One region of the Streptococcus sp. 27098_8_134 genome, then DNA from elsewhere that is predicted to be linked to it. Evidence: riboswitches for the same ligand, from Rfam matches in the RefSeq annotation. Region 1 holds a riboswitch; the other holds the start of a gene.
The links. Region 1 has a riboswitch for preQ1 ahead of O3620_RS06175 (QueT transporter family protein). Riboswitches for the same ligand answer to the same signal wherever they lie in the genome.
Positions count from the first base shown of each region.

Region 2: it holds a riboswitch for preQ1, as region 1 does, so the genes downstream of both, O3620_RS01175 (nucleoside hydrolase) here and O3620_RS06175 (QueT transporter family protein) in region 1, are expected to answer to the same signal.

Region 1 is NZ_JAPVYD010000002.1:336,547-349,142, reverse strand. It holds gene O3620_RS06210 (class I SAM-dependent rRNA methyltransferase) at 1-816, opposite strand, end outside; gene O3620_RS06205 (HlyD family efflux transporter periplasmic adaptor subunit) at 1,157-1,675, opposite strand; gene O3620_RS06200 (Csa1 family protein) at 1,738-2,430, opposite strand; gene O3620_RS06195 (LTA synthase family protein) at 2,894-5,089, shown strand; gene pulA (type I pullulanase) at 5,142-7,439, opposite strand; gene O3620_RS06185 (diacylglycerol kinase family lipid kinase) at 7,463-8,413, opposite strand; gene ligA (NAD-dependent DNA ligase LigA) at 8,423-10,381, opposite strand; gene O3620_RS06175 (QueT transporter family protein) at 10,487-11,002, opposite strand; PreQ1 riboswitch class II at 11,000-11,136, opposite strand; gene O3620_RS06170 (GtrA family protein) at 11,165-11,605, shown strand; gene O3620_RS06165 (B3/4 domain-containing protein) at 11,676-12,383, opposite strand; gene O3620_RS06160 (MarR family winged helix-turn-helix transcriptional regulator) at 12,401-12,596, opposite strand, start outside.
Region 2 is NZ_JAPVYD010000001.1:260,404-272,999, forward strand. It holds gene O3620_RS01145 (FAD-containing oxidoreductase) at 1-188, shown strand, start outside; gene O3620_RS01150 (NAD(P)/FAD-dependent oxidoreductase) at 300-1,268, shown strand; gene whiA (DNA-binding protein WhiA) at 1,302-2,213, opposite strand; gene O3620_RS01160 (YvcK family protein) at 2,210-3,187, opposite strand; gene rapZ (RNase adapter RapZ) at 3,184-4,074, opposite strand; gene O3620_RS01170 (RidA family protein) at 4,130-4,510, opposite strand; PreQ1 riboswitch class I at 4,643-4,687, shown strand; gene O3620_RS01175 (nucleoside hydrolase) at 4,808-5,779, shown strand; gene O3620_RS01180 (ECF transporter S component) at 5,793-6,344, shown strand; gene O3620_RS01185 (hypothetical protein) at 6,431-6,592, opposite strand; gene obgE (GTPase ObgE) at 6,604-7,914, opposite strand; gene O3620_RS01195 (DUF4044 domain-containing protein) at 7,965-8,093, opposite strand; gene O3620_RS01200 (Ig-like domain-containing protein) at 8,211-9,950, opposite strand; gene glmM (phosphoglucosamine mutase) at 10,016-11,368, opposite strand; gene O3620_RS01210 (YbbR-like domain-containing protein) at 11,463-12,227, opposite strand; gene cdaA (diadenylate cyclase CdaA) at 12,215-12,596, opposite strand, start outside.

The DNA.
Region 1 (12,596 bases):
GACATCCATCACCTGAAAGCGATGCTGATCCAGTGTCAGACCATTGGCCAGAAAATGAGCTTCTGACAGCTCACGGCTACGCTTGGCCAAATCAACTGATACTGTCTGACTGGCACCGCCCATGGCTGCTGCTACTGAAAAAGCAGCTGTATAGGAAAACATATTGAGTAAACTTTTACCAGCAGCCAGACCATCTACCAGACTAGCACGCACCTCGTGCTGATCCAGAAAGATACCGGTCATGAGACCATCATTCAGAAAAACCTGATAGCGAACACCGTTCTCCAAGACTGTGAAGGTTTCTGGAGCTTCTGCTCCGTAGAGATGAGCGGATTCGTAGTTCAAACCCTTGAAACGAATCTTTTCATAAGCTCCCTGAATCTCTGGGAAAACCTTAGCGAAGGCTGTCAGAATCTGCTCCTTGATAGCAACGACAAAGTCATTGTACCAAGAAAAAAGCGCAAAGTCATTGTAGAAATCCACCGTGAAGCCACCGAAGCCATCCCCCTCTTGATTAAAGAGTCGAAAGGCTGTCGTGTCAGACGAATGAAAATAAGCAGAACGTCTGCTCTTAGCCTGCTCAAAGAGACCTTGAAAAAAATCCGAGTTTAGCTCTACCTTCTTCTGGGAAATCAGCCAGCCAACTCCCTTATTCTGCGGAGAGAGATAGGCTGTGCCTAAGAACTTTCCCTGACGGTTTTGCAGCTCCACGCATTGATTCTGAAGCGAAAGAGCACCAAAATCCTTTTTATCTAATAAAAGAATGCCCTTTCTCAGTTTTTCTTCTGCCTGTTGAGTAACAGTAAGTTTATTCATAAATTATATTATACCAAAGATTGTGAAAATTCTCAAAACATATTTTACATTTGAGTTAATAAAAGATTTCACAAACGAGTGCAAAACGACTATAAACCTCTCTATAGAGAGGATAAGGCTTTTATAGGAATATTACAATTTCGCCGATTTAAAATATCTCAAATGCGGCTCAAATTTTCCTTAACTGGAGAAATTATGTTATACTTAGAGAAGAAAATTTTTAGGAAATAAGACAAGGAAGGCAGAGAGGTATATTACCACAAAAAACCTCTCAGAACTATCTTCAAGATTTCTGAGAGGTTGTTCATTCATTCAGTAATATTCCAAATAGTATCTGAAATTATTTCTCCTTCAGACTGTCATTCAAACCATCTCGAATAGGGTCAAGGAAGTAATCTAAGATACTTCGATTATCTGTTTTTATTTCAAGTATTCCTGATAGACCTGAAACTAAGTCAATTCCTTTGTGCAAATGCTTCTTGTCAATCGCAACTTGGACTATATATACCATCCCTTTTCCTTTAACTTGAAAAGCAGTCGGGCTGATATAAGTCACTTTAGCAGGAATGGTTCCATAGTCTGAATAAGGATAGGCCTGTAATTTAACAACAGCCTTCATACCTTTTTGAATATCTGTTATATCCTTATCAGATACCTGAGCTTCAAATATCAGTTCTGAATCACTAGGGACGAGCCTTGCTACTGGATTTTCTGCACTAACTGTCTGTCCAATATGACTGACGATTAAACTTGCAATCTGATCAGTCGAAGGCGCCTTAATCGTTAGATACTCTAAAATATACTGTTGCTGAATCAATTCTGCCTCGGTCTTACGTTTATTCTCCGTTAAAGCAGCCATTTTTTGTGCAAGGCCGGTATCATCATGATGTAACTTGTATACTCTTTTCCCATTATTAACTCCTATTCTTCTATAACTGTTTCGCTAAAATAATATTTTTCTGACCGTTCTACCGATAATGTTAAAAAATATTTATCTTGTTTGTCATATTTTGGATATCCCCGAAATTCTAATAATGTCTTGCTTCCTTTGGGCAAATTAATGTAGCTGTTGATGTTTTCATTCGTAATCTCATAGCGGATGCTGTAATCACCTGTGACCGGACTTTCCGTAATAGCGTCTAAATCTAGAGACTTCAAATACTGATAATCAATAGGTAGTTGAGTAAAAAGAAATCTAACATTCTCTAAACTAGAATCCAGAACTTGACCATCTGTAGTTTGGAATCCATTCTTATCACTATAAGTCACAGTTGAAGTCATTATTATTTCATCGTTATATGGTTGAATTCTTACTTTCGTGTAATCTCCGATAATCTGTTTGGTAGTATGATCACCCCTCAGTTTAAACTCGTGAAAAAATGTTTTATTGTTAGTCAGCTCTTGTCTTATATATACAATCCTGAACCCCTTGGGAAACTTCTTAAACAAATCCTCCGCCTTGGCTGTCGGATAAACCTCTGAGATTCTTGAGAATCGCTCTTCATACTCCTGTCTTTTAGCGTTTTTCATGATGGAACACCCCGCTAATATAGTTCCTGCAAGAAATAGGATTGCTAATGCACATAGTTTTTTCATCTTTTTCTTCCTTTCCATTTATTCTCCAACACTTTCACCCATTATCTGCTAAATATGCTGGAATGAGCGAGATTTTCATAGCCTTCTTCATCATCTCCCCTTTAAATAGACAGCATGCATTTATACTATAACAATAACTAGTAATAAAACTCTGCGCCAACGACTTTTGATATATCAACTTATCTTAATTATATGTTTTCCTATGTTTTTTGTAAATATTTTTTGAGTGTTTTTTTAGATATTTTCCTGCTGTTTTTCAAGTTTCTGGCCAACGATATTTGATTCTATTCCACTAATGTCTGCGGCAAAATGATCTTCATACAATAATCCTAAGAAAGCTTTCTCCATTAAAAACTTAAATATTTAACTGCTTCAAACATTTTCCTCAGTCAAAAAGAGGTCAATTTTTCCTTGCGCCGTCTTTTTATGTTATACTTAGAGGAGAAAATTTTTAGGAAATAAGACAAGGAAGTAACTTTTTGTGAAAAAAATAACCAAGAATTTACTCAATTTCATGAGTACGAGACTAGGTTTTGTCTTGATTTTACTGGTCCTCTATTGGATAAAAACCATGTGGGCCTACACGATTGATTTTAACCTCGATATTCAAGGTCTTTATCAAGTATTTTTAGCTATTATCAACCCTTTCCCTATCAGCCTCTTGCTGCTGGGACTGGCGCTTTATGTAAAACGAACCAAATTATTCTACAGCCTTGCCTTCGGAATCTATCTGCTCCTCTTTGCTTGGCTGGTATCTAACTCCATTTACTACCGCGAGTTCAGTGACTTTGTTACAGTCAATACTATGCTAGCTTCTAGCAGCGTTTCAGCTGGACTTGGGGAAGCAGCACTTGAGCTCTTCCGCCCTTGGGATATTCTTTATCTGATTGATTTCCCGATTTTGGCTTTCTTATTCTTTAAGAAATACATCCGAATGGATGACCGGCCTTTCAATAAACGCGCCAGCTTTGCTGTGACCTCCCTGTCTGCCATGCTGTTCTCTGCCAACTTATTCTTGGCTGAAATTGACCGGCCTGAGCTCTTGTCACGTGGATTTTCCAACTATTATGTCGTTCGGGCTCTGGGCTTGCCAGCCTTTCTAGGTTACAGTGCTAACCAGACATATACCGCCAATCGTGAGCGCTCCAAAGCTTCTGAAAAAGACTTGGAACCAGTAACAGAATATATTCAATCCCACTATGCGGAGCCTAATCCAGAATATTACGGGATTGCTAAAGGCCGCAATGTTATCTATGTCCATCTGGAAAGCTTCCAGCAGTTCCTGATTGACTATAAGCTGCAGGCAGATGGGAAAGAGTACGAGGTGACACCTTTCCTTAATTCCCTCTACCACTCCAATTCGACTCTGGCTTTCTCTAATGTCTTCAACCAGGTCAAGGCTGGTAAGACTTCTGATGCTGAAACCATGATTGAAACTGGGCTCTTCGGTCTCAACCAAGGATCCTTTATGGTTAACTACGGTGGTACTAATACCCAGCAAGCTGCACCTTTTATTCTTTCCAAAAACGGCGGCTACACTTCCGCTGTTTTCCACGGAAACACTGGAAGCTTCTGGAACCGTAATACAGCTTACAAGCAATGGGGTTATAACTATTTCTTCGATGCGTCATACTTTACCAAGCAGGACGATACCAACTCCTTCCAGTATGGTTTGAACGACAAGATTATGCTGAAAGATTCCATCAAATATCTGGAACACCTGCAGCAGCCTTTCTATGCTAAGTATATCACGGTTTCCAACCACTATCCTTACACGACTAGCTTGATTGGTGACGAAATTGGCTTCCCGCTGGCTAAGACCAAGGATGAAACCATCAACGGTTACTTTGCTACTGCCAACTACCTAGATTCTTCTGTCAAGGCCTTGTTTGACTATCTCAAAGAATCCGGCCTCTATGACAACTCTATTATCGTTCTCTACGGAGACCATTTTGGAATTTCCCAAACCCGCAATCCTAACTTGGCCCCTCTTGTAGGCAAGACTTCTGAGACTTGGTCCAACTACGACAATGCCATGATGCAGCGCGTGCCTTACATGGTTGTAGTCCCTGGCATGGACAAGGGAAAGATAATTGATACATACGGTGGTCAAGTAGATATGCTGCCAACATTGGAGCATTTACTGGGCATTGACTCTAAAAACTACCTTCAAGTTGGACAAGACCTGCTGTCATCTCAGCATCAGCAAATCACAGCCTTCCGCTCCAGCAATAACTTTGTCACTCCAAAATACACTAGCTTCAACGGACGAACCTACTACACCCAGACCGGTGAAGAAATTACCAATCCAGATGAAACCATCAAGAAAGAACTGGATGAGATTCGCAATGCCGCCAATACCCAGCTTAAGATGAGTGATGCCATTCAAACAGGTGACTTGATTCGCTTCTACAAGGGAAATGACTTAGGCAAGGTCAATCCTAAAGATTACTCTTATCTTAATTCAATGAAAGCCTTGTTGGCTATTGAAAAGGAAAAAGGCGACCAATCAACCAGTCTTTACTCTAAGCGAGGCAATGTCTCCACTGTGGACCTCTTTAATTCGCCAAGCTATCGTGCACTGCATCCAGAGCAGTTCCAAACTAGCAGCAGCGACGAAGACAGCAGTCAAGAAGATTCAAGTTCTTCCAGCTCTAGTTCCACAGCCAATCCGTAGATAGCAAAAGCCTTAAGTCCAATGGACTTAAGGCTTTTCTTGTACCAATATCTTATTGAATAACTTCAAAAACAGAAACCGTCAGATTTTCAACATAGAAAGGCTTCTTATGACGGCTATTGCCAACTACGAGGCGCAGCTTATCTGCATTCGGCAGATAGTAAGGCAGGCCGCTGGCATTAAAAATGACTTGATAGTGCTTGTCATCCTTGATTTCAAAGATAATCAAGCCACTGCCCTGCTCTGCTGATTGGACAAAGACATGCTTATAAATGTCTTCATAGGTCTGATAAGAAAAGGCCTTGCAGGATGTCTTGAGACGAATAATGTCCTTGATAAAATCAATACTCTCTTGATGGTCCTGCAAAATATCCCAATTCACCTGATTGACTGCATCTGGCGCATTGTAGCTGTTCATAGCCCTTTCGCGATCGCTATGCAGAACTTGGCCGTCTTCCCCCGTAGCTACAAGCTTAGTACGAGAAAATTCCTGTCCGACCTCCATGAAAGCCATACCCTGCATGAGCAGGTTCATGGCAGTTGCCAGCTCAATCCGCTTGGTGCGAGTCAGAACATCATCGTCGGGATGCAGCTCCGCAAGCAAATCATGTAAATTGAAATTGTCGTGAGCCTCCACGTAGTTAAGAACTTGATCAGGACTGAGATAGCTGCCTAGCTCACTGCTGCCAAGGATAGACTTAGCGACAATATCCTCCGTCGCCTGACCACTGACAAAGCCAGCCTTGATGCCGCCATAAACTTCCGCTCCTTTGACTGCATCCCGCTCTGTATCATTGAAAAATCCAATCCGCGGCAACTGATAAGCATTGTCCTTTTTGGCCTTGTCTTCTGGCCTCAAGCCCGTTCCCATATCCCAGCCTTCTCCATAGAGCAGGATTCTCGGATCCACCTCATCCATAGCTTGACGGATGGCATTCATCGTTTTTACGTCATGAATTCCCATCAGGTCGAAGCGGAAGCCATCTACATTGAACTCCTTTACCCAGTAAAGCAGAGAGTCAATCATAAACTTGCGGAACATCTCGTGCTCGCTGGCCGTCTCACTCCCCACTCCAGTTCCATTTTGGAAAGAGCCGTTAGGATTCATTCGATAGTAATAATCCGGTACCGTAGCTTGAAAAGCAGAATCATAGGTCGAGTAGATGTGATTGTAAACAACATCCAGTGTCACAGAAATCCCCGCATCATGGTAGGCCTGAATCATCGTTTTCAAATCGCGAATAGCCTGCACTGGGTCAGCAGGATTGCTGGAAAAGCTAGTCTCCGGAGCATGATAGTTCTGTGGGTCATAGCCCCAGTTGTAGATTAGCTCTCCAATTTCATCATAGTCCTTGTGACGATCAGACACGGGCTGAAGTTGGACAACATTAACGCCTAAATCACTGATATAGTCAAAGCCTGTCTTTTGCCCTTGATGATTGGTAGTGCCTTTTTGACAGGCTCCCAAGAAGGTCCCGCGCAGCTGACTATCCACGCCAGAAGTTTCCGACTTGGTCAAATCCCGAATGTGCATCTCATAAATCACTGCTTGATTGGGATTATCCAAGCGCCAGAAAGCTTCTTTGCCTTGCAGAACTTGAAAACCAGCTACTTCTGTCTCATCCGCTCCAAGAATCGCTGAACGCTTGCCATCTGGACTGGTCGCAATGGTATAAGGATCGCGAGTATAAAAATTACGGTATTCAAAGCTAACATGATAGTGATAAGTTTTGCCGGTCAAGTCTTCTGCTATTTCAGTTGACCAGACACCGATGGTGTTTTCCTTATGGTCGTGAGAATATCGGTCTCCTTTTTGCATTGGGAAAATTTTATAAACAGGAGCTTGATTGTCAGCCGATTCATAGACTACTAGTTCTACCTTCCTAGCTGTCGGTGCCCAAACTTTGAAAGTATGTGCGCCGTCCGTCTGACGGTGTCCCAACCAGCCTTGATAGCCCCAGCATTCATCAAAGTAGTCTGTTCTCAGGGCCATATCAAAGTTATGCGGCCGACGGCGTGAATACTGGTGACTTGTCGTTGCAGCCTGCAGGGAATAATAAACCTGCGCATCTCCCTCAATCAGCCAAATTTCCGTCACCAGATGAGGAGGCAACAAATCAATATGATAGTCACAGGACTGGCTGGACCAGTCTGAACGTTTGATAATCACATGAGCGTGATTTAAGGGCTCCCATGTCTCAAATGATAATTCCCCCTGAATACCAAAATAATCAAGTTTGGAAAAGGCTGCTTCCTTTCCCCATTGGTTTATTTGCCACTGCCACATATCATAGGAGAAATAATCTCCAGTAGGATTGTGGTAATGGACTAAGACTTTATAGTCTAGCATGTTCTTTCATCTCTTATCTAAAATTATTCTATTGAAAGGGCTGTCTGACTGATTTCATCAATATTGGCAAAAAATTCCAAATGTCCGTGCAGCACTTCCAGTTCAACAGGCGTATCGCCGCCGTATTCTCCATCCAAATTCAGCATAAATGAACCTTTTTTATCTAAAACTTCCAGCTGCAGCTTGCTTGTTTTGAGGTATTCTACATTGATATCGCCAACGTGCTGACCGCCATTGATAGCCTGCATCATCAGACTCAGCATATCAAAGAGATTGGCTGTCTTGACCAAAATCAAGGTAAAATTCCCGTCGTCTAATTTAGTATCTGGCGCTAGCTTTTCAAAACCACCGATAGAGTTGGTCAGAGCCGCAAACATCAGCGAAATCTTCCCTTCAAAGACACCGTGATCGTGCTTGATACGGACTTTGCGGAACTTAGAGCGAGGGAGCTTTTTTGCTCCTTCTGCGACATAAGCAAAGTAGCCTAAACGAGACTTAACCTCACTTGGCACACTGTAAGTCAGCTCGGTTAGAGTCCCAGCCGCTGCAATATTGATAAAATACTTGTTCCCATAGGCCCGGCCAATATCCATCTTTATGGTCTGGTTCTTTTCAATAATGCGGGCTGCCGCTACTGGATCTCCCATGGGAATCTTCAGAGCACGCGCATAGTCGTTGGTTGTGCCAGTTGGAATAAAGGCCAATTTAGGCCGTTCATCCAGATTCGCCACGCCATTAACTACCTCATTGATGGTACCGTCGCCGCCTGCCGCAATAATCAAATCAAATCCTGCTTTTGCTGCTCTTTCAGCTTCTTTTTGAGCAGAAAGAGGCGCTGGAGTGGTTTGGTAGGCGCTGGTTTCATAGCCCACATCCTCCAAAACATCCAGAACTTCCGCTATATTTTTCTTAATAATTTCCTGTCCCGAAGTCGGGTTATAAATCAATCGTGCTCGTTTAATCTTATCCTTCATACTTCAGCCTCATAAGCTATCAAGCCAATCTTCATCCCGAATTTCAATTCCTAACTCCTGAGCCTTAGCCAGCTTGCTGCCGGCATCTTGGCCAGCCACTACCAGATCCGTTTTTTTAGAAACAGATCCGGAAACATTAGCACCTAGACTCTGCAATTTTTCTTTAGCTTGATTGCGTGTCAATTTTTGTAATTTACCAGTCAAGACAACCGTCATACCTGATAGGGCTGCATCAGCCACTGCCTTTTGCCCCAGATAGTCTAGATTCACACCTTCTTCCTGCAGCTCCGCCAAAAGAATCTGAGAGCCTTCCTGCTCAAAATAGGTATGCAGGCTTTGGGCAATCACAGTTCCAAGACTGTCAATAGCCGCAATCTCTTCTTGGCTGGCCTGAGACAGCTTAGGAATATCATGGAATTTCTCCAGCAAAATTCGACTGGCCTTGCTTCCCACATGGCGAATTCCCAAGCCAAACAAGAGGCGTTCAGCCGAGTTCTCCTTGGAAGCTTGAATAGCAGTATACAATTTATTTGCTGATTTTTCCTTAAAGTTCTCTAGTTCTAGTAAATTTTCTACCGTCAGCCGATAGATTCCAGCCACATCCTTGACTAGATTTTGAGCAAAGAGCTTCTCTACCACTGCTGGACCAAGGCCAGTAATATTCATGGCATCCCGGCTGGCAAAGTGAATCAAGCCCTCCTTGATCTGAGCTGGGCAGAGCGGATTGATGCAGCGCAGAGCGACTTCATCTTCAAAGTGCACTAGCTCACTCTCACAGCTCGGACAGTGACTTGGTATTTCCAGAGGCTCCTCTGAGACACGCTTGGACTCAACCACTCGCAAGACAGCAGGAATAATATCTCCCGCTTTATAGACGATAACGGTATCTTTCTGACGAATATCCTTCTCCGCAATATAGTCCACATTGTGCAAAGTTGCTCGGCTGACAGTCGTTCCCGCTAGCTGCACCGGCGTCAGATTGGCTGTCGGAGTCACAACTCCCGTCCGCCCCACTGTCCAGTCAACAGACAGAAGCTGGGCTTCCTTTTCCTCAGCTGGAAATTTATAGGCGATGGCCCACTTGGGTGCCTTGACAGTAAAGCCAAGCTCCTCTTGCACCGCCAAGTCATTAACCTTGATGACAATACCGTCAATCTCATAAGCCAGACTGTCCCGCTCCTGAGCAATCTTTTCGATAAACTCCCAAACTGCTTCGATAGAATCCGCCAGAATATGTGTAGGATTGACTGAGAAGTCCAAATCTGCCAGCTTGTTTAAGACGGCTTCTTGGCTGCCAACCTGAGTAGGACTGGCTTCTTGGTATAGGAAGGTTGCTAGATTGCGCTTGGCCACAACTGCTGTGTCCAGCTGGCGCAAGGTTCCCGCTGCTGCATTACGTGGATTGGCAAACTCAGGCTCACCATTTTCCTGTCGCAGCTGATTGACCGCATCAAAGGATGCCTTGGGCATATAGCACTCTCCGCGAACCGTAATGTCCAGCGGTTCTTTCAAAGTCAGTGGAATATCCTTGACCCGCTTGAGATTTTCAGTAATGTTTTCACCAACAGAACCATCCCCCCGAGTCGCTCCTGCTACCAAGATTCCTTTTTCATAGGTCAGAGAAATAGAGAGCCCGTCAATCTTGAGCTCACAAAGATAAGAGACCTGAGGAAATTCCTTGCGAATCCTCTGGTCAAAGGCTAGTAATTCTTCACGTGAAAAAGCATCCTGCAAACTAAAGAGAGGATACTGGTGTGGATATTTTTCAAATCCTTCTAAAATCTTCCCTCCCACCCGATGTGTCGGACTGTCAGGCAGGATATCGGTTGAGTACTTTTCTTCTAACTCCACTAACTCACGATAGAGTCTGTCATACTCGCTATCCGATACACTTGGCCTGTCTGCCGTATAATACTCATGGGCATATCGGTTGAGCAACTTTACTAATTCTGACATTCTTTCTTTCATACTTCTATTTTATCACAAATACACAAAATCTTCCTCTATTTGTTCCGAATTCTTCCTAAAAAGCAAAAGGACATAAAAAGAGCGGAAATTCCGCTCTCAGCTGTTTTATTTTGTCAAATCAATCCTTTTCGCAATCTGGTTAATAAGGATAGCTCCAGCAATCAAGGAAGCAAATTCTCCAATGGCTGTTGTAAACCAAGTCAGGAAGAATGGCAGACCTTGCAAGAGGTGTAACTCTGCAGCGATGGTCACCATCGAAACAGAAAAGAATACTGCAAAATAGAAGTGATCCAAACGAATCAAGCCTTTAATCAGATATTGATTCTTATAGCTACTGAAAAGATAGACACCCAGTGACAGGAAGACCAAAGTGGACCCACCGCCAACAAAGACATCAACGATTCCAAAACTATAGAGATTGGCAATCATACAGCCAATGGTCACACCCATGATATACTTACGATTATAAAAGGCCATAAAGTTCATCATTTCAGAAATTCTGAACTGGTATGCACCATAGCTAATGGCATTTAAAGGCGGAGTAATCGTAAGAGCTACATAAATAGCAGCAACAATGGCAATCTGAGCCAAATCACGAACTGTCAGTTTTTCTTGTTTCATGTTTTCTCCTTTAGCGGCTTTACCGCGTGTAATATGCTTGGCGAAAGAAGCTAAGCGCCAAGGGTTGCGTCACATGAGAGGAGCATCATTAGATGATTCCCCCACAGATTTGGCAACCCAACTAGTATAGCATAAATCCTAGAAATATGATAGACTATCTTTATGAAAACTTTAATCAAAAAATTCTTTGACAATGAGGTTCTGTCCTATCTCTTCTTTGGTGCGGCAGCAACACTTGTTTATATGACTACTCGTCTCCTTATTTTCGCTCTTACGGGACAAACATTATTTGCCACCATTACTGCTAATATCACAGCAGTTCTTTTTGCCTTTATCACAAATGATACCATTGTCTTTAAGCAGCAACGCAAAGGTTGGCAAAAGCGACTTTTTAAATTTGCTCTGGCGCGTTCTGGCACTCTTTTGCTAGACATCATTCTTGCAAAATTATTAGTGGATACTTATCCTAATATTATCGGGCAATTTGTCAACAATAACCGCAATCTTATCAACTCTATCGAGTCACTTTTTTCTCAAGTACTTATTATTGTTCTCAACTATGTTTTCAGTAAGGTCTTTATCTTTGAAAACAAGAAAAACTAATTGGCTATGGTGCTTCAACCTCAAAATATCAAATCTGGACCAGATAATTCTGATCCAGATTTTTTTAGTCTCAGATTTCCAAGCTTGGATTATCAAGCGTCAGATGGGTGATTTCACCTTTGACACCAGAATAGTCCTCAATCAGAGTCTGAAGCTCTATCATAGCTGCTTGAGCACGCACGGCCTGCTCTTCGTTGATGGCCTCGATAACCAAGATGGCATCCTTGGTCGCTTCTGTCAGCATAGTTCGCTGGGCTTCTCGCCAGTTAAGGCAACGGCAGACAGCCCCCTCTTCATCATAGTAGATGATTTCTTCTGGCAGAGCCGGCGCGTCACTCTCAGCTCCCAACGGGAAAAAAGCTTCGCCACCCTTGGCTTTTCCTAGATGAAGACCTCCGACAATCTTATCCAAATCCTCACCGCCACATGGAACCGCATAAGACAGCGAGACATTGTTGTAGATATCGACCAAAGGATTGATTGGATGAAATTCCCGCCCCTGACTAACCCGCTTGAGCAGGGCTTCGATAGAGGATCGTGCTCCTTTCTTGGTCTTGAATTTGCTGAAAGCCTGCCGCCACTCCTGAATGACTTCATTTTGAGTGAAGTTCTCATCTAAGATAAAGTCCTCAGCTCGTTTCGCTCCCTTATCCAGCAGGGATTTGAAATATGGGTCCTTACTTTCATCCACACTATTATCCAGCCCCTTGACCACTAAAATACTAATCTGACCTTCCGGAAATACTTGCCAAAATTCATTTTCAACTGTAACTTTCATGATGCACCTCTTTAATCTTAATAGTTTCTTTTTTGTCCTTTTTTGACGGCTTCCCAGTTACCTGTGATGTTTTCACGCACTCGGACCAGCATTTCCTCCAAGGCTTGAACTTCCGCCTGAGAAAAGCCCTGCAAGGACGTCTCTTCAGAATAGTCATTTTCAGCTAGGATAAAAGGATAAAGTTTTTCTCCTTTTTCCGTCACAAACCATTCC
Region 2 (12,596 bases), on a different contig from region 1:
TCAAGGCTGTTGTCAACACTGAAACCAAGGAAATCGTCGGAGCGACTATCTTCTCAGCTGGGGCTCAGGAAATTATCAATATCCTGACTGTAGCCATGGATAATAAGATTCCTTACACCTACTTGAGCAAGCAAATCTTCACCCACCCAACGTTGGCTGAAAACCTCAATGATTTATTTGTTATCTAATTTTAAGCCCCAGATGGGGCTTTTAAGATGGCTTCAAAACATTTGCTTACATCTCAACCCCTTTTTGTGGTACAATAATGCTAGTTTATTTTAAAAAGATTGAGGAAAATTATGTCTGAACTGTATGATATTACGATTGTCGGTGGCGGTCCAGTTGGCCTATTCGCAGCTTTTTACGCTCATCTGCGCCAAGCCAAGGTTAAAATCATTGATTCCCTGCCTCAGCTGGGCGGTCAGCCGGCCATTCTCTATCCAGAGAAGAAGATTCTGGATGTACCGGGCTTTACCAATCTAAGTGGCGAAGAACTGACACAGCGTCTGATTGAGCAGTTGGAAACTTTCCAGACTGAGATTTGCCTCAATGAAACGGTGCTGGATATCGTTAAATCTGATGATGGCTTCACCATCACGACTTCTCAAGCCCAGCATCAAACCAAAACCATCATCATTGCCATGGGAGGCGGCGCCTTCAAACCGAGGGCTTTGGAGTTAGACGATGCTGAATCTTTCAGCAACCTCCACTATCACGTTTCAAACATCAGTCAGTATGCTGGCAAAAAGGTTGTTATTCTGGGAGGTGGTGACTCGGCTGTTGACTGGGCACTAGCTTTTGAAAAAATCGCAAAAACCAGCCTGGTTCACCGTCGGGATAACTTCCGGGCTTTAGAGCATAGTGTGGAAGAACTCAAGGCTTCTAGTGTTGAGATTAAGACACCATTTGTACCCAGTCGATTGGTTGGTGAAAATGGCAAGATAACCCACTTGGAAATCAGCCAAGTCAAAGGAGAGGAAAGTCAGCTTCTGCCTCTGGATCACCTCTTTGTCAACTACGGTTTTAAATCCTCTGTCGGCAATCTCAAAGATTGGGGCTTGGAACTTAACCGTCACAAGATTTTAGTCAACAGCAAGCAAGAAACTTCCATGCCAGGTATCTATGCGGCTGGAGACTGCTGTAGCTACGAGGGGAAGATTGACCTGATTGCGACTGGGCTGGGTGAGGCACCTACTGCTGTCAACAATGCCATTAACCATATCTATCCTGAGCAAAAAGTCCAACCCAAACATTCTACAAGCCTATAAAAAAACAGCTGCTGAGCTCGAGCTCAGCAGCTTTTATAATTCATCTGCGATTTTATTAATCTTTCTCAAGCGATGATTGACACCGCTCTTAGTCAGTGGCTGTCTCAGACTATCAGCTAGCTGCTGGATGGAGTAGTCTGGATGTTGGATACGAAGCTGGGCTACCTCCTGCAGGTCTACAGGTAAACTCTCAATGCCGATATTATCGCTGATTTTAGCAATATTGTTGATGGTTTTCATACTGGCTGTGACCGTACGAGCGATGTTCGCTGTCTCCGCATTATTAGCGCGGTTGAGGTCATTGCGCGCTTCCCGCATGAGCTTAAGAGACTCAAACTCAGCCATGGCTTCCATAGCACCGATGACAATGAGAAAATCCATGATGTCTTCAGCCCGCTGCAGATAAGTGACAGCCCCCTTCTTGCGCTCAATGGTCTTGGCATCCAGCAGAAAACGGCGCATCAAGGCAGCCAAATCCTCAGCATGATCCAGATAAACGGACAGGATTTCCAGCTGGTACTTACCTGAATCTGGCTCCCTCATACTGCCATTTGAGAGAAAGGCTCCCCGGAGGTAGGATCTGCTAGCTTCGTCATCTGACAAAATGGCCTGGTCAATCCCGGCCTCGATACCAAAAAAGGAGTCAGCCAAGTGCAGATCAGAAAGGATTTCTTCTACTTTCTGATCTAGAAATACTGTATAAACTCGATTCTTGCGCAAGTTGGTCTTCTGATGATGGCGGATTTCTGACTTGACCTGATAAAGGTCCGACAGTAACTCATAGAGATGGCGGGCAATCTTAGCATTTTCTGTTGTGACAGACAGGGTCAAACCACTGCTGGCCAAGCCCAAACTGCCAGACATCTTGATCATGGCTGACAGCTCATTTTTATCTCTGCTTGCCAGACTCAACAGTTCTTCTTTTACTTTTACTGTAAAGCTCATTTGCGTACCTGTATAATCTGCATCAATTCGTCAACGACCAACTCACCATCATGGAACGCTCCGCCATTTTCCAAACGAAGAAAGTTCGAAGAAATAACGCGCGGAACCTGCTCTTGTAATCCTTGAAAATCATGCTCCACCTGTACCAGATATTCGTCAAACTGGTTGCTGTCCATGTACTCATGAGGGACAGGTTCGATATTAACCAAGACTGTATCTACAAACTTCCTGCCTAAATGACGGTGCAGGACTTGGACGTGATCGCTGTCTGAAAAATGCTCTGTTTCGCCGCGCTGGGTCATGATATTGCAGACATAGGCCACTTCTGCCTTGGTATCCAAAAGAGCTTGACCAATTTCCTCGATAACGAGATTAGGCAAGATTGAGGTAAATAGCGAACCTGGTCCCAGAACCACCATATCGCTTTCCAGGATACTTTCAACCACCTTTTTGCTAGCAGCAGGCTTCTTGTCATCATAGGTATTGGTAACATAGACCCGCTCAATCATCCCGCTCTTGCTGGTCAGATTGCTCTCACCTACAACTTCCGTCCCATCTGCAAACACAGCATGCAGAGTTAGTGGATTGTCGCTAGAAGGGTAAATTTTTCCTGTCGTATGGAAAAATTTGGTCAGAAGCTGCATGGCATTATAAGTTGAGCCCTGCATTTCGGAAATGCCGGCAATAATCAGATTGCCCAAGGGATGCCCCGCTAGAACACCGTCTCCTTCCGCAAAGCGATACTGGAAGACCTTCTCATAAAACTTTGGCATGTCGGACATAGCTACCAGGACATTTCGCAAGTCACCTGGCGGAGTTAACTGCTGGATGTTTTTCCGCAGCTCACCAGAACTGCCGCCATCATCTGCTACTGTAACAATGGCTGTAATCTCTACGTCCTTTTTACGCAGGCTGTCTAAAATAACTGAAATTCCTGTTCCACCGCCAATGACTGTAATTCGTGGCTTTCTCATGAGCGGTTCACCGTTTCTTTCCGACGGTTTTTGTCGCGGTGACTGGCATTGACCGGCCAATTTTTAGCCAAATCATCTGCTAAGCGCTGAGCAAAGGCTACACTGCGGTGCTGACCACCTGTACAGCCAACAGCAATCGTCAGGATAGACTTTCCTTCCTTCTGATAGCCTGGCAAAATGGGCTCGATCAAGCCCAGCAGATGCTGGTAAAATTCTTCTGACTCGGCATGGTTCATGACATAGTCAAAGACATCCTTGTCCAAGCCTGTCTGATTGCGTAGCTCAGGCTTATAGTAGGGATTAGGCAGAAAGCGCACATCAAAAACCAAGTCAGCATCCAAGGGCAGACCGTATTTGAAACCAAAACTCATAACCTCAATGCGGAAACTATGCATGTCAGCCTGATTTGAAAATTGCTCAGAGATGGTCTTTCTGAGCTCCCGTGGTGTCAAATCTGTTGTGTCCACAACATTTTGGCTGAGATTCTTCAGAGGGGCTAAGAGTTCACGCTCCAGTTTAATCCCATCTAAAATCCGTCCATCAGCTGCCAACGGATGGCTGCGACGCGTTTCCTTGTAACGAGCCACTAACTCCTTATCCGCCGCATCTAGAAAAAGAATCTTGAAATCTATATTCTCATTTTGCTCTAAATCATCCAAAACGTTCTGGATTTGCAAAAAGAAGGAACGGCTGCGCATATCGACAACCAGAGCCAATTTATCATTGTCAGTAGTCCCTTCGACCAGCTGCAAGAACTTCGGCACCAGAGTTGGCGGCATATTGTCGATGGTAAAATAACCTAAGTCTTCAAAGGACTGGATGGCTACGGTTTTCCCCGCCCCGCTCATTCCAGTCACAATGACAAGCTGAATTTTCTTCTCAGACATAATAATCCTTTCATCAGATAGAATCTGTCAAAGAGTGGTTTTCCCCCGCTCTTTTTTAGAGAATCTCGGCAATAACCTCAATCTCAATCTTCACATCCTTAGGCAGGCGAGCCACTTCGACTGCTGAACGAGCTGGAAATGCTTCTGTAAAGGCCGTTTTGTAAACTTCATTAAAGGCCACAAAATCATTGATATCACTCAAGAAGCAAGTAGCCTTGACTACATGGTCAAAATCTGTTCCAGCGGCTTCCAAAATGGCTGAAACATTTTTCAGCACCTGCTGGGTCTGCTCTTCAATAGTCGTCCCAATGATTTCTCCAGTTTCAGGAGACAGGGGAATTTGCCCGCTCGCGAACAAAAGATTGCCGACAATTTTTCCTTGAACATAAGGTCCAATCGCTGCTGGTGCTTTATCTGTATGAATCGTTTTTGCCATAATTATCACTTCTCCTACTTATTTTTTTCATTATACCATAAAAAGATGGGGGTGACCATGTTAGGCTTACTCCCATTGACTTTTTCCTTATTTTTATTTATGATAGAAAAATAGAGAAATCAAAACCTCGGTTTTGGACTGGTTCGAAAACTTCCCAGAATAAAAAACTAAGTGCCTTTATATTGTATATAAAATGTCTTGCGCATAGTTTTTTTGCTGTCTCCTCGATTAGTCAGACAGTTAAGAGGTTGGGACCGATTGTCTCAACCTCATTTTTATATAAGCAAAGGAGAACTCATGAAAAGAAAAGTCATTATCGACTGCGACCCTGGTATAGATGATAGTCTAGCCCTAATCTATGCAATTCAACATCCCAATCTAGAAGTAGTAGCACTGACCATCGTCGCTGGAAATGTCCCAGTAGACCTTGGTGTTGAAAATGCCTTTAAAATATTAGAAAAACTGAACCGGCTAGATATACCAGTCTATGCAGGGGCAGAAAAACCTCTAGTCCGCGATTTTGTTTCAGCTCAAGATACCCACGGTATGGATGGTTTAGGCGAGAGCAGAATCAATCGAACAAGCAATTGTCAGCCCCAGCCTCAGAAAGCATCTGAATTTCTGGCTACCTATTTCCAGAAGGCTCAGGACACTTCACTAATCGCCTTGGGACCATTGACTAATCTAGCAATGGCAATAAAGCAAAATCCCCAAATTGGAAAACATATCAAACGCTTTGTCAGTATGGGCGGCAGCTACAAATCTCATGGCAACTGCTCACCTGTAGCCGAGTATAACTACTGGTGTGACCCACACGCCGCTCAATTTGTCTATCAAAAGTTAGGCCGAAAAATCGAGATGGTTGGACTAGATGTCACACGCGCCATCGTCCTCACCCCCAATCTATTAGAGTACATGCGTTTTCTACAGCCAGAAGTAGCTGAGTTTGTCGGTCGTATCACGCGTTTCTACTGGGACTTTCACTGGGAATATGAACACATCACCGGCTGTGTCATCAACGATCCGCTGGCTATTGCTCATTTTCTGCATGAAGATCTTTGTATGGGCTTCGACTCCTATGTTGAAATCGTGACCGAAGGCATTGCTCTTGGACAGACCGTGGTTGATGCTTATAACTTCTATCATAAACCAGCCAATGCCTATATTGCAACTCAAGTCAGTCCCTCACTCTTCTTCCAAGACTTCTTAGCTATCCTCCTGAATCAGCCTAAGGAAACGATTGCTCGAGACCTATCATCACTTTTATGAGGAAAATTTTATCATGAAAAAATCGACACCCCTTATCCTAAGCTTCTTGTCTATCTGTATCGCTCTCAACTACGTGGGAGCTAATATTGCACTATTTCTGAAATTACCTATCTATCTAGATACCTTTGGAACGATTCTAGCTAGCTTGACCTTAGGGCCTCTTGCTGGGGCTGGCGTTGCCTTTCTCAGCGCCCTCATTGGCTGGATGACAACCGATATCTTTTCTCTCTACTACTCGCCAGCCGCTATCATCATTGCTCTTTCAGCAGCTTGGTTTTTTAAAGAAAAAGGAAGCTTAAAGCTCAGTCTTCTCTGGAAAACCCTATTGGTAGCCCTTCCGGGTACCCTAGTAGCCTCTGCAATCACTGTCCTGCTCTTCGGGGGCATAACATCCAGCGGATCCAGCCTCATCGTCCAAGCCCTGCGGGGAATGGGAGTCAACCCCGTCCTTAGTATCGTCCTCGTACAAATACTAACTGACTATGCAGACAAGCTTATCGTTCTAGGTGTCTGCCTAGCTGCTCTCCCTCGAATAAAAGCAGTCAGCCCTAAAATCTTTGCTTAAAACAAAGGTTAATTACCTTAACGAATACATCTTTGGCGCAAAAAAGCAGCTGAGTAGGATTATTTCCTGCTCAGCTGCTTTTTATCTTATTCCTCTTCTGCTTTCGCTAATGCTTCTCTTTCCAGACGCAGCTTGCGTTTGGGGTTGAGTTTATTAAAGAGCTCTTCTAGTTTTTCTGCATTCCAGACGTCGGCTGCAGAGACAAAATTTCCATTTTCATCGCGGAAGGATATTGGTTTATCACCCATTGCAAGCCTCCTTAGTCAACGAATTCAAACTCAAACTTGCCGATGCGAACCAAATCCCCATCCTTGGCTCCGCGATCACGAAGGGCTTCATCAACGCCCATACCACGCAGCTGACGGGCAAATTTCATGACTGCCTCATCGCGGTCAAAGTTAGTCATATTAAAAAGTTTCTCAAGTTTATCACCAGACAGCACCCAAGTCGCATCATCATCACGAGAAATTTCAAAGGCTGGTGCTTCTTCGTCAAAGCCATAGTAAGCTTCTTCTTCCATTTCAGACTCATCATAAAGCAAGAACTCTGGTGTCTTATCCAGTAACTCTGCAGTCGCATCCAAGAGAGTCGCAAGTCCTTGCTTAGTCAGACTGGAAATTGGGAAGATTTGTGGCAGCTCCGCAAACTCATCATAATTAGCCGCTAATTTCTCTTTGAATACCTTGAGATTTTCAGCACTATCTGGCATATCCATCTTGTTAGCAACAATAATCTGCGGGCGCTCCATAAGACGAAGATTATAGGATTCCAACTCTTTATTGATAGCTAGATAGTCCTCATAAGGATCACGCCCCTCACTAGCTGACATATCGATGACATGCAGGATGACCCGTGTCCGCTCAATATGACGGAGAAACTGAGTTCCCAGTCCGACCCCTTGGCTGGCTCCCTCAATCAAACCTGGTAGATCTGCTACTGCAAAGGACTCTCCAGAGTGAGTACGAACCATTCCTAGATTGGGCACGATTGTCGTAAAATGATAGGCACCAATCTTAGGCTTAGCTGCTGTGATAACACTAAGCAGAGTTGATTTTCCGACAGATGGGAAGCCAACCAGACCAACATCTGCTAGGACCTTAAGCTCAAGCAGAAGCTCCCGTTCTTGACCTGGTTCTCCGTTCTCAGAAATCTCTGGAGCAGGATTTTTAGGCGTTGCAAAGCGGATATTTCCACGACCACCTCGGCCACCACGCGCTACGATAAATTCTTGGCCATTTTCTACCAAGTCCGTCAGCACCTTGCCCGTCTCAGCATCACGAACCGTCGTCCCCTGCGGTACACGAACAATCAAGTCCTCAGCTCCACGGCCATGCATACCCTTGGTCATACCCTTTTCACCAGACTGAGCCTTGAAGTGGCGATTGTAGCGAAAATCCATCAGGGTGCGCAGGCCCTCGTCTACAACAAAAACAACATTGCCGCCACGACCGCCATCACCGCCCCAAGGACCGCCATTAGGAACATATTTTTCACGGCGAAAGGCCACCATGCCATCGCCACCATTGCCAGCCTTAACTTGAATCTTGGCCGTATCTAAAAACATACTCATTTTTTCTATTCTCTTTTTCTAGTCTAAAAAAACGCCCTGAAGCGTTTGGATTAAAAGATTGCGCTGAGAGCGGAAGCAAAGATAGCTCCAACTGTCACGATGAGCATGATAATCACGACCAGCATCGTCAATTTTTCAAATCCTGTTTTTTTACGTTGTCCGTTATCTCCAAAAGCCACGATAACACCTCTATCCTTTAAAAATTACTAGGTCTATTCTAACATGATTACTCCGTTTTTTCAAATGGAAAAGTATGTAAAAAGGCTTTAAGAGAAAACTCTTAAAACCTTTGAATATTATCTAGTCTTTTTTTGAAGAAAGACATAGCTTCCAAAGCCAACTAAGATTGCCAAACCTGCAAGTGACAGCCAAAGTGTCGTTTCTTGACCAGTCTTAGGCAGAACCTTTTTGTTGCCTCCTGCAGCACCTGGATCATTGGTACCGTTGTTTGAATTGTTATTTCCATTCCCTGGATTGTCTGTTCCACCCTTTGGATTGTCGGAACTGTTACCAGGGGTATTGTTACCATTGCCTGGGGTATTATTTGGATTATTGTTTGGATTATTATTTGGGTTGTTGTTTGGATTGTTGTTATTGCCAGGAGTTGGCGGCTGAACTGACTTGCCTGGATCATTACCTCTATAAGTATTTGTAAAGACTGGATCCAAGTCATACTTGACAGAGCCTAAAAGCTCACCATTAACGTCTGTTACAGTAACTGTCAGCTGTGCTTCCTTGTCATCATAGACGTAGTTAGGATCATTTCCTGGGATTTCCTTGATGCTGTAGCGGTAAGTACCAGCAGCACTGTAGTTTAAAGCCTTGAAGTTGATAGAGCCGTCTGCTTCATTGGTAACTGTTTGAAGCAAGTTACCACTTTCGTCAAAGAGACCAAAGGTAAATTGACCTTTTTCTAACTCTTTATTAACAAGCTTCTTCTGAGCCTTAATCATTACGTCTTTTGCTAGCAGAGCGCTTCCTTTACCAGAACCATCTTCTAAGCGGACTGACTTAGTAATAGTACGCTCTGGGAAGCCTTTAGCTGTCCAAGACAAGGTGTTGTTAACCACATCGCCTACTTGAACACCATCTGGTACACGAGTAGAGTACTCGATGTACATTGGCCAGTTGTAGTTATCACCAAAGTTAATGGTAAATCCATTGGCATCACCATTAGCATTTTGCGTAAGAACTGCCTTGTTAGTGAAGTTATCCAAAACAGGCAGAGTCAGCAAGTGCGCTTCATTGCGGATGCCACCTTCTACAGGAGCATAACGAACTGCGCGCAGTGTACCTGGTACCAATGTCAGACCATCGCCAAAGTTGTCTGAAATCACCATGTTACGAAGCATGTCCTGTCTTGCATTCAGGATAATGCGCCACTTGACAATCTTTGGATCGCTACTGTCTTGGTAACCATATTTCATTTCATATTCACCAGCAGTTCCTTCTACCTTTTCGTATTGGAAAGAAAAATCTGTCTGGCCAAATTTGAAGGAAACCGGCTCTGAATTTTGTACCTTGTCGTTATTAACTCGTACATTAAAAGTCAGGGACATTTCTTTTTGTTCGGTGTAGTTAGTAAAGTAATTACTAAAGGTTACCGTAACAGTCTGACTTGCTGGATTCGCTTGAGCTTTTCCGACTACTTCTCCCTTGTGATTGACAACATCAGATACTTGGAAGTTTAAGGGAGTAATCAGGGTTAATTCCTGCGGCAGTGAGAAAGTAAGGGTGTCGCCTTCAGCGATAGTTTGAGATGACGGGAATGTGAAACTAGTTGTTACAGACAAGGTTTCATTGGTCATAACTGTTGAGTCACTTGTTAATGGCACACCATCTTTGGTAATGCTTGTTTGCTGGGTATAATCTGTTACCTCAGCAGCCTGTGTCCTAGCAGCCAAACCAAGACCTGTAACAATAGCCGTTAACAAGATTAAAATTTTAAGAATAAGTGTTTTCTTATTTTTCATCTTATACTCCTTTCGTAGCTTATTATACCAAGAGTATTGCAATTTATCAACATTTTTATTCAAAGTGTTTAAAAATTCATACGAATATAAAAAAACCAAGACATTATGTCTCAGTTTCTTTACATTTATTAGTCTATCCCAATTTCATCTCGAACAACATTAGCAATGGTATCTACATAATAATTTACTTCTTCGTCAGTTGGTGCTTCAGCCATGACCCTCAGCAGAGGCTCAGTTCCGCTCGGACGAACCAAAATCCGGCCATTGCCAGCCATTTCAGCTTCCATTCTCTCAATCACTGTCTTGATAGCTGGAACTTCCATCGCCTTATCCTTCATGCTGTTTTCCACACGGATATTGACCAGTTTCTGCGGATAGATGGTTACTTCAGCAGCCAATTCGGATAGTTTTTTACCTGTTTCCTGCATGACCTTGGTCAATTGCACAGCTGAAAGCTGACCGTCACCTGTCGTATTGTAGTCCATGATGATAACATGTCCAGACTGCTCGCCACCTAGATTATAGCCATTCTTGCGCATTTCCTCTACTACATAGCGGTCACCAACTGCTGTCACAGCCTTTTGGATACCTTCGCGATCCAAAGCCTTATGGAAGCCAAGATTGGACATGACGGTCGTAACAATGGTATTCTGCGCCAGCTCGCCTTTTTCAGACAGGTATTTACCGATAATGTACATAATCTTGTCACCATCTACCAGCTCACCATTTTCATCCACAGCAATCAAGCGGTCGCTATCTCCATCAAAGGCCAGACCAATTGCTGCACCAGACTCACGGACAACTTCCTGCAAAGCTTCTGGATGTGTAGAGCCGACATTCAGATTGATATTGAGGCCGTCTGGATTTTCTCCAATAATCGTCAACTGAGCGCCGAGGTCTGCAAAAATCTGACGAGCGCTGGTAGAAGCCGCACCGTTAGCCGTATCTAAGGCCACATGCATTCCTTCTAGTTCTAAGCCAGTTGAAACCAAGTATTGTTGGTACTTGCGCAGTCCTTCTGGATAATCCACCAAGTCACCTAAACCTTCGGCACTTGGACGTGGCAAGGTATCTTCTGCTGCGTCCAGCAAAGCTTCGATTTCCAATTCACGCTCATCATCCAGTTTATAACCGTCACCACCAAAGAATTTGATACCATTATCCAAAGCTGGATTGTGGCTGGCAGAAATCATGACTCCGGCGCTGGCTTTCTCTGACTTGACCAGATAAGCCACACCAGGCGTTGCAATGACACCCAATTTATAGACATGAATCCCAACGGACAAAAGTCCTGCAACCAAGGCGCTTTCCAGCATTTCTCCTGAAATTCGAGTATCCCGGCCAACAAAGACCCGAGGAACTTCACTTTCGTGCTGGCTCAGAACATAACCACCAAAGCGACCGAGTTTAAAGGCCAATTCCGGCGTTAATTCCACATTTGCTTCTCCGCGAACACCATCGGTTCCAAAGTATTTACCCATTATAAATAGTTTCCTTTCATAAGACCTGGATGTAAAGATTTAGGCTGCAAGCAAGGCAGACCGCTTTAATCCAAGTTTATTTTCAAAATTTTATTTAGTTTTTATTTGATGAGCTCGTATTTGAGCTACTGTTAGAGGAGGACGAGCCTGAACTGTCTGCTGTTTTAGTGTTGACACGCATAGTCGTTTCAAATGGTGTCACCACGCTTGGCATGACATTTCCCTGCCCATCAACAGCCTGCAGCGGTGCTGTTCCGCTGTAGTTGCCAGTGATAATGACATTGGTCGGAAGAATAGCTACGACAGACTCTATCTTAGACAGGGTCTCCTCGTCACTGGTTACAGTAGCTTCCTTATTTTCCAAGGTCACACCACTGATAGACACATTTTCAGCCACCTGGCTGTCTGTGATGAGGTAGCGGACTTCAACCTTCTTGCTAGCCTTTTTACCAATCTTAACCGAAATCTTCTGCGGAGTCACTGTAGCAGTCAGACCGCTTGGCAGGTTTTCAACCTTTAGCGGAATTTCTACTGTGCCTTCTGTAGCCTTGGAAAGATCAGCAACGACTCGAAACTTCCGAGTACTTTCCTGCATTTCACTGGCTAGATTGACTCGGTTGGAGCCTGTCAGGGCGACGGAGACTTCAGAAGTGAAGCCGCTGATAAAGTAATTCTCGCTGTCATATTTGATGTCAATTGGCACATTGGAAACCGTATTGGTATAAGTTTCGGATGTGACCTGTCGAACTCCAGTATTGTTTTGATAACTGCTAGAGGTTGCATAGACAAACAGCACTAGGGCAAAGAAAAACGAAGAGATGATATAAAGAATTTTTTTACGTTTTTTCATTTCTTCCATCCTCCCATGAAGCGTTTTTTCAAACCTGCTGGCTTGTCCTGCTCTGATAAGAAGACCTTTCTCAGCTCTATCTCAAACTCATCCAAAGTCAGATCATGCTTGAAAATTCCATTGTGCGTAGTGGAAATCCCACCTGTTTCTTCTGAAACAACAAAAGTAAACGCATCGGATACTTCAGACAGGCCAATAGCTGCGCGGTGCCGGGTTCCAAACTCCTTAGAGATGCCGCTGCTTTCTGTCAGAGGCAGGTAGGCACAGGAAGCCGCAATCTTATTGTTTTTTATGATGACAGCTCCATCATGCAATGGCGTATTGGGGATAAAAATGTTGATTAGCAGCTCTCCAGACACATCTGCATCCAAAGGAATC